2 regions of the Rhizobium sp. LjRoot258 genome follow, and region 2 is predicted to be linked to the other one. Evidence: predicted binding sites of a transcription regulator. Region 2 holds the regulator's gene; the other holds the start of a gene.

Region 1 (3,949 bases), 1.7 Mb from region 2:
TTCATCTCCCGATCGCGTCAAGCCCGACGTCTCAGGACGTGCACCTCAGCACTCTGATGCCCCTGGGTCAGCGTGAAGTTCGCCAGCTGTCGGTCCATCTCCACCGCTTCGGTTGCGAGCCGGTGGATCGCTGCAGTGGTCTCCTCGACCATTGCAGCGTTCTGCTGCGTCATCGCATCCAGCTCGGACACTGCCGTGTTGATCTGCCGCAGCGTGTCCGCCTCTTCGCGCGTCGTTTCCATGATCTCGCTGATCTGGCCGTTGATCGCCTCGACGTGGCTGCCGATCCCCATCAGCGCGTCGCCGGCACGCTCGACGAGAGAGACACCCATTTCCACCTCGCGCGTGGACTTCTGCAGCAGGCTCGCGATTTCCTTGGCAGCGCTCGACGAACGCTGCGCCAGTTCGCGCACTTCCATGGCAACGACAGCAAAGCCCTTGCCGGATTCGCCGGCACGCGCTGCCTCGACGCCGGCATTGAGGGCCAATAGGTTGGTCTGGAAAGCAATCGCCTCGATGACGGCGATGATCGAGTTGATCTGGCGCGACGAGGCCTGGATCGCCTCCATCGCGGCAATCGTCTCGCGCATGATCTGGCTGGAGCCGGTCGTCTCCCGCTTGGCGTCGCGGGCGATGCGCTCTGCCTGTTCGGCACGCTCGATCTGAACGCGGACCGACTGGGTGATCGCATCGATGGCATTGGCAGTCTCGGTGATCGAGGCGGCCTGACGCTCGGTGCGGCCCGCCAGTTCATCGGCGCCGGTGCGCATTTCCTCGGAACCCGAGCGCACAGCCATGGAGTTGCCGCCGATCGCCGTCATCGTTTCGCTGAGGGCAGCCAGCGCTTCGTTGAAATTGATGCGCAGGCTTTCGAGCTCGTTCGGGAAGCGGGTCTCGATCTGATAGGCAAGATCGCCATTGGCAAGGTGATGCAGGCCCTGGTCGATCGCTTGAACGACCTCCTGTAATGTCCTTGCTTCCGTCTCGCGCTCGGCCATGTGCTGCTGGCGATCCCGCTCCGCGCGAGCCCGGGTTTCGTTGCTGGCGGCTTCCAGTTCGCGGCTTTCAACCAGCGACTGCTTGAACCTTGCCAGTGCCTTCGCCATCGTGCCGATCTCGTCGCCGCGGTTCTGGCTGCCGATCTCGACGGCGAGGTTGCCGTCGGCGACATCGCGGGTGACGCCGGCAAGGCGGGCAAGCGGCGAGAAGAGCCGCTTGGTGATCACCGCGGTCGCCACGGCCATGACGACGAGAACACCGAAAGCAATCATCGTCAGCAGCGTTGCGATTTCGAGGGAGCCGGCGTTGAGTTCGCTGAGCCGCACGCTTTCCACGACGAGGAAGCGGGAACCCTGGTAGTCGATGCCGCGGACATAGGCCCGCGCCAAGCCATCGGCACGATCGAAGTCGTCGACCGTCATACCTTTCGCCGAAAGCGCGTCCTTCGCGAATGTGAAAGGCGCGGTATCGAGCGTGACGAGCTGGCCGGCGGCGTTCACGCCGATAGCCGAGCCGCCATCCGAGATGATCGCCGCCTGCGCTGTGCTGCCGGCGACAATGCCCTTGGCGAGGATGCTGGTGATGATGTCCTCACGCACCTTAAAGAGCATTACACCCTTCGCGGCACCAAGCTTGACGATCGGCACGGCGTAGAAGATTGCCGCCTTGCCACTCGCCGCGTCGACGCGAAGACCGGAAAAGCCCGTCGGCGCGGAATCGTCTGTCGCCTTGGCCGTGTTCTCGATCGCCTTGGCGAAGGCCAGACCGGCGCCGGTCGACTTCCATGCGTCGGTCTTCAGGTTTTCAGCGAAATCGTCGTTCTTCCTGTAGGAGTAGAGAACGTTGCCATCGAGATCGGTAATCAAAAGGTCGCTGAAGGCGGTGTTCTCGAGGTCACGGGCCACCTCGCCTTGCGTCGTCTCATGGTTGGAATAGTAGAAGCCGCTCGGCGCCTCCGGCTTCATCAGCTTCTCGCGCTGGTCGGCCGGGTTCGGATTGTTGGTGATGAACACCTTTTTCAATTCGGCCCGGGCATCGCCCGAAGTCTTCTCGATGGTCTTCCAGCCGCTCTTCAGGCTTGTGATCGACATCTGCAGCGCTTCGATGCGCGCAATCGAGTTCGCCTGGTTTTCCAGCTGCTCAAGCTGATCCTGCAGCATGTCGCCGCGGAAGATCAGGACGCTTTCCTTTGCCTTGAGCGCCTGTTCGCCGGAAATGCGGCTGCTGGCGAAGTAAGCGAGGACGTTGATGACCGCGATCGACAGTGCGGTCAGCAGAATGAAGGTGGCGATGACCTTGAAGGACAGGGATTGAAATCTCTGAACCATGAACGATGAACCCTTCCGGAACGGCCCTTACCGGCAGGACGCGGAAACGCCCTGCCGACTGACCTGAAAACAGAACACGGGAGCCTTGCCCTCTCAGGAAGGGAGCTCCTCTGACATTTTATGGATCAAAACTCGGCTACGGAGCTTAAATTGCCGTAAACAGCCGCCCTGAAAAACAAGGAATGTTTTTGTTTTGTTCACTTATCGATGGCAGTTATTTCACGAGTGCAATAGGGTGAAGCATGCAACATACGATTCGCATCATCGGCGTTGATCCGGGCCTGCGCCGCACCGGTTGGGGAATTATCGACACGCTCGGCAACTCCCTGCGCTTCGTCGCTTCCGGGACTGTCACCTCGGACGGCGACATGGACCTGGCCTCGCGCCTTTGCCAACTGCACGACGGCCTGGCGGAAGTCGTGCATAGCTACAAGCCGGATGAGGCTGCCGTCGAACAAACCTTCGTCAACAAGGATGCCGTGGCGACACTGAAGCTCGGCCAGGCGCGCGGCATTGCCATGCTGGTCCCTGCCCGTGCCGGATTGCCGGTCGCAGAATACGCTCCAAACGCCGTCAAGAAGGCCGTGATCGGCGTTGGCCACGGCGAGAAGAAACAGATCCACATGATGCTGAAGATCCTGATGCCGAAGGTCGAGTTCAAGGGCGACGACGCCGCCGACGCGCTCGCGATCGCCATCTGCCACGCCCACAACCGCGGCAGCAGTCGCATCCGGCAGGCAGCGCTTGCAGGATAGCCTGTTCTTGACTTGTTCTCATCGCATGATAAGTCATACCGGAGAGGTATTACCATTGCGCGTGACTGAAAAAGGCCAAGTGACTATCCCGAAGGACATCCGGGACCGATTGAATGTCGGCCCTGGATCGGAAGTGGATTTCATTGCCGACGACAAGGGGGCTAGGCTGGTTGTCGTCGCCGATGGCAGATCAGTATCCGAGGACGACGTCGAAACTTGGCTGAAGAGCGTTTCGGGGACGTTCGACACCGGCGGCATGACTGCGGACGAGTATATCGAATGGCTTAGGGGACCGCGCGATGACCTCGGTCCTCGTTGACACGAACGTCTTCATCGACGTGTTCGGTCCGGAGGCACGTTTCAAGGAATGGTCGTCCGAGATGATCCTGCGGCTCAGGCCGCGCCGCCTGCTGACACGCGATGCCGCGCGCTATCGCACCTACTTCCCCTCGCTCGACATCATCTCCCCTGAAACCCATTCCTGACGGACTTCCATTTATGATCGGCAAGCTCAAAGGCACCATCGATGAAATCGGCGAGGATTATGTGCTCGTCGACGTCCACGGCATCTGCTACGTCGCCTTCTGCTCGGCGCGCACCCTGTCTCGGCTCGGCTCTGTTGGCGAGGCCTGCGTGCTTTTCATCGAAACCTACGTTCGTGAAGACCAGCTGAAGCTCTTCGGCTTCATGACTGCCCTGGAGCGGGAGTGGTTCAACCTCCTGCAAAGCGTTCAGGGCGTCGGCGCGAAGGTGGCTCTCGCCGTGCTTTCCACACTGCCGCCGAGCGAACTTGCGACCGCCATCGCGCTGCAGGATCGCACCGCCGTCTCGCGTGCCCAAGGTGTCGGCCCCAAGGTTGCTGTGCGC
Region 2 (3,949 bases):
GGGCTGTTTTTCGGCGCAGATGCATGCCGGGGTTGAAGCCATTTGTGAGACAGGCCGCCCCCGGCGCGGATGCGCTTGCTCGCGTGGCAGAGCGTTCTTTGTCCGGGCTCAATCTGGTCAAAAGCCTCCGCGCGCCTTCCGCACGCAATCACCCGTCTCCTGGCCAACGTGGGTTACGACCGCGACGCTCAGCTGCTCTTCGTGGTTTCGACGCGCGGTGGCGACGGAGATGGATCATGGGCGGTTCTTCGTATTTTCTCCGGTCTTCCTCGGGGCCGGCGCCGCCCTCTGGTTTGAGCTCGCAAGTGACCGGCCAACGATCCGCCTTGGGGCATGGTTTGTTGCGTTGGCGCTGATTTTCGATCAATGGCGAAGGGCGCTGGCGGCGGAGCTAGACCAGCTACCGAGTACTGAAGCGTATCGCCCCTGACCGGCGGCGGGGACAGCGAAGGCCAAGCTCCAGGACTCTCGGATGAGGAATTGCGTCATGCCCGCAATGCGTTGCGGCAGCCTCTGCGACGGGCGTTGAAAACCGCGTCGTTTGCCTGAAAGGCGCCTGGCGCACCGCCCCGCACGATAGCGGCTACGTTCTGACAATCGTCGAAAACCTCGCTTACGTCGGCGCTGCGTGCGATACCGCCGATATCGTCGTGACGCCCGTTCGCCTGCGTGCGACCGAATGCCGGTCGGGCGCACTGCTGTTCACCGGAGAAATCCTGCGCGGCTCTGGCGCCGCCGAGGGGATAGACGACCTGGGCTCACCCGTCGTTACGGCCGCCTATACCACGCTTGACCGCCCCTGGATGCCGCATCGGGCGTACAACTGGCGAAGCGGCACGTTTGACGGTGAGCCGCCTGCCTCTAATGATAACGACGAATGAGGCCGACGAGCTTGCCCTGAACCTTGACGCGGTCGGGTCCAAAAATACGCGTTTCATAAGCCGGGTTCGCGGCCTCAAGCGCAATGGAGGCGCCCTTCCGGCGGAAGCGCTTGAGGGTCGCTTCTTCGTCATCGACGAGTGCGACAACGATGTCGCCGGGATTTGCGGTGCTGCCATTGCGAATGATCACCGTGTCGCCATCGAAAATGCCCGCTTCGATCATCGAGTCGCCCTTGACCTCAAGCGCATAGTGCTCGCCTGGGCCAAGCATGTCGGCCGGAACCGTGATGTCGTGAGTATTGTTCTGGATTGCCGAAATCGGCACACCGGCGGCGATCCGTCCCATAACCGGTACAGAGGCGGAGCTGCCGTTGTCGGCATGTGCTACCGGTTTCGGTGGCGCAACCGGTTGCGGTTTGCCGAGACTGCCTTCGATGACGCTCGGCGAAAAGCCGCGGCGGGGTTGCAAGCTCGGGTTATATGCCTCTGGAAGCTTGATGACCTCCAGGGCGCGGGCCCGATTCGGCAGTCGGCGAATGAAGCCACGTTCTTCGAGCGCTGTAATCAGCCGATGAATGCCTGACTTCGACGCGAGGTCCAAGGCATCTTTCATTTCATCGAAAGAAGGGGGGACACCGGACTCCTTCATTCGCTCGTGAATGAAGAGAAGAAGCTCCTGTTGTTTGCGCGTCAGCATCGAAGTTGAACCCCAGAGTCGTGAAACAAAGCCAGAACAGACACTATATGTTCCATATGTGTTCCGCAAGTGCCTAAATTTTCGTAAAACTTGCCCGCAACTTGTTCAGTTTTCTCAGCTCATTTGACTGAAAGCGCCGAAGGGGGTTGCATTGTCCTGCTACCCGGCGCACATCTTCGCAAATTCCGGAGAGTTGCTATGAGCGAAGCGCATCCGCTGGACCACATCGTGCTGCCGGTCTCCAATATTGGGCTCGCGCGCGAACGTCTCGGAAAACTAGGATTCACCGTCGCGCCCGATGCCCGGCATCCGTTTGGAACCGAGAACGCCTGCATATTCTTCTCCGACGAAACTTACCTAGAGCCCCTGGGGGTCGCCAGCGCGGAACTGCACGAGGCGTCGGCAAAGAAAGGGAATGTCTTCACCGCGCGTGATCGCGCCTTTCGGTTTCGATGCGGGGATGATGGATTCTCTGCCGTGGTCTTCGCGACCGCAGATGCCGATCGCGACCACGCTCGGTTCCTTTCCGAAAGGATCAATGGCGGCGAGATGCTGCAGTTCGAGCGACCGATGAAGATGCCCGATGGATCGGAGGCCACAGCCGCGTTCAAGCTCGCTTTCGCGGTGGATCTGCGGGCTCCGGACTTCTTCTTTTTCACGTGCCAACGGGTCAATCCGCTGCCGGCCGATCGAAAAGCGCTGCATGTGCACGCAAACGGCGTCCATGGGATCGCAGAGATCGCTCTGGTCTCGCCAGATCCCAAGGCGTTCGGATCATTCGTACGCGCAGCGGCGCACAGCCCGGTCATTGTCAACGACGCCTTCGGCGTGAGCGTCGTCACTCCGAATGCCAGGATCAGCATTCTATCCCCCGATGGATTGTATGCCTATTTCGACCTTCCTGCAGCGTCGACCGATCGCGGCCTGAGAGGCATTGCCATCGTCTTCAAGGTCGACGATCTTGCCGTGACAGAAGCGCATTTGGCTGCTAACGGGATGACCTACACGCGCAAAAACAATCGAATTCTGGTGAAGGCGGCTGCCGGGCAGGGCGCGCTCTTCGCCTTTGAGGAGAAACGATGAGCCAGACAAAGTCCGAAGTCGTGGTTGGCGAAGGCGCCGGCCGCGTCACCTTTTCCAATGCCGGTAAGCTGTCGCTGATTGCTGGGCCCTGCCAGATGGAGAGCCGCGACCATGCCTTCATGGTCGCCGGCGTGCTAAAGGAACTCTGCGACAAGCTTGGCCTCGGCCTCGTCTACAAGTCCTCCTTCGACAAGGCGAACCGCACCTCGCTGTCGGCCCAGCGTGGGATCGGCCTTGAAACGGCGCTGGAGGTCTTTGCTGACCTCAAGAAGGAATATGGCTTTCCGGTTCTAACCGACATCCACACCGAGGAGCAGTGCGCCGAGGTAGCGACCGTCGTCGACATCCTGCAGATCCCGGCCTTCCTCAGCCGCCAGACCGACCTGCTGGTTGCAGCCGCCAAGACCGGCCGCACCATCAACGTCAAGAAGGGCCAGTTCCTTGCTCCTTGGGACATGAAGAACGTCCTCAACAAGCTGAACTCGACCGGCAACCCCAATATCCTGCTTTGCGAGCGTGGCGCCTCCTTCGGCTACAACACGCTGGTTTCGGACATGCGTTCGCTGCCGATCATGGCGGCGATGGGCGCTCCCGTGATCTTTGACGCCACGCATTCGGTGCAGCAGCCGGGCGGGCAGGGTGGCTCAAGCGGCGGCCAGCGCGAATTCGTGGAGACGCTGGCACGGGCAGCCGTTGCCGTTGGTGTCGCCGGCGTCTTCATCGAAACGCACGAAGACCCTGACAATGCGCCGTCCGACGGGCCGAACATGGTTCACCTGAAGGATATGCCGCGGCTACTCGAAAAGCTGTTGGCCTTCGATGGGATCGCCAAGGCTGCCTGAACCTGCACAAGGTGCCGGCCGTCAACCGGCAAGCGCCATCCGTTTGTCGGAGGGATACCCCTTGGTCACGGAGTTGCTCGTATCGTCGAGACGGAAACGAGACAGCAGGTGATTGAGGTGCACCGCCTCGTCGCCGAGCTCTCGGCAGGCGGCGCTGGTTTGCTCGACCATCGCCGCGTTCTGCTGCGTGACGCTGTCCATGGTGTTGACGGCGGCGTTGACTTCCAGGAGCGCGGTGGTTTGTTCGGAGGAAGAACGCACGATCCCCTCGATCAGCGCAGTGACTTTCAGAACCTGCTGATCGATATTGCTGAGCGCTTCGCCTGTGCGGTTGACGAGGCCAACGCCTGCTGAAACCTGGCTGGAGGACGTCTCGATCAACTGTTTGATTTCTTTCGCCAGATTGGCAGAGCGACCGGCAAGGTCGCGCACTTCCTGCGCAACGA

What was found. Region 2 encodes LexA, which represses DNA repair genes until DNA is damaged. Its sites were predicted from a motif close to TGTTCNNNNTGTGTTCNG; they were not measured.
Region 1: the regulator LexA is predicted to act here: its motif matches at 2,511-2,528, upstream of ruvC (crossover junction endodeoxyribonuclease RuvC).

The regions. Positions count from the first base shown of each region.
Region 1 is NZ_CAXUST020000001.1:3,049,252-3,053,200, forward strand. Features, by position in the region: gene ACSQ9D_RS15015 (methyl-accepting chemotaxis protein) at 18-2,327, opposite strand; gene ruvC (crossover junction endodeoxyribonuclease RuvC) at 2,570-3,082, shown strand; gene ACSQ9D_RS15025 (AbrB/MazE/SpoVT family DNA-binding domain-containing protein) at 3,138-3,401, shown strand; partial or broken gene ACSQ9D_RS15030 (DNA-binding protein) at 3,487-3,567, shown strand; gene ruvA (Holliday junction branch migration protein RuvA) at 3,581-3,949, shown strand, end outside.
Region 2 is NZ_CAXUST020000001.1:1,369,301-1,373,249, forward strand. Features, by position in the region: gene lexA (transcriptional repressor LexA) at 862-1,578, opposite strand; gene ACSQ9D_RS06905 (VOC family protein) at 1,777-2,661, shown strand; gene kdsA (3-deoxy-8-phosphooctulonate synthase) at 2,658-3,503, shown strand; gene ACSQ9D_RS06915 (methyl-accepting chemotaxis protein) at 3,525-3,949, opposite strand, start outside.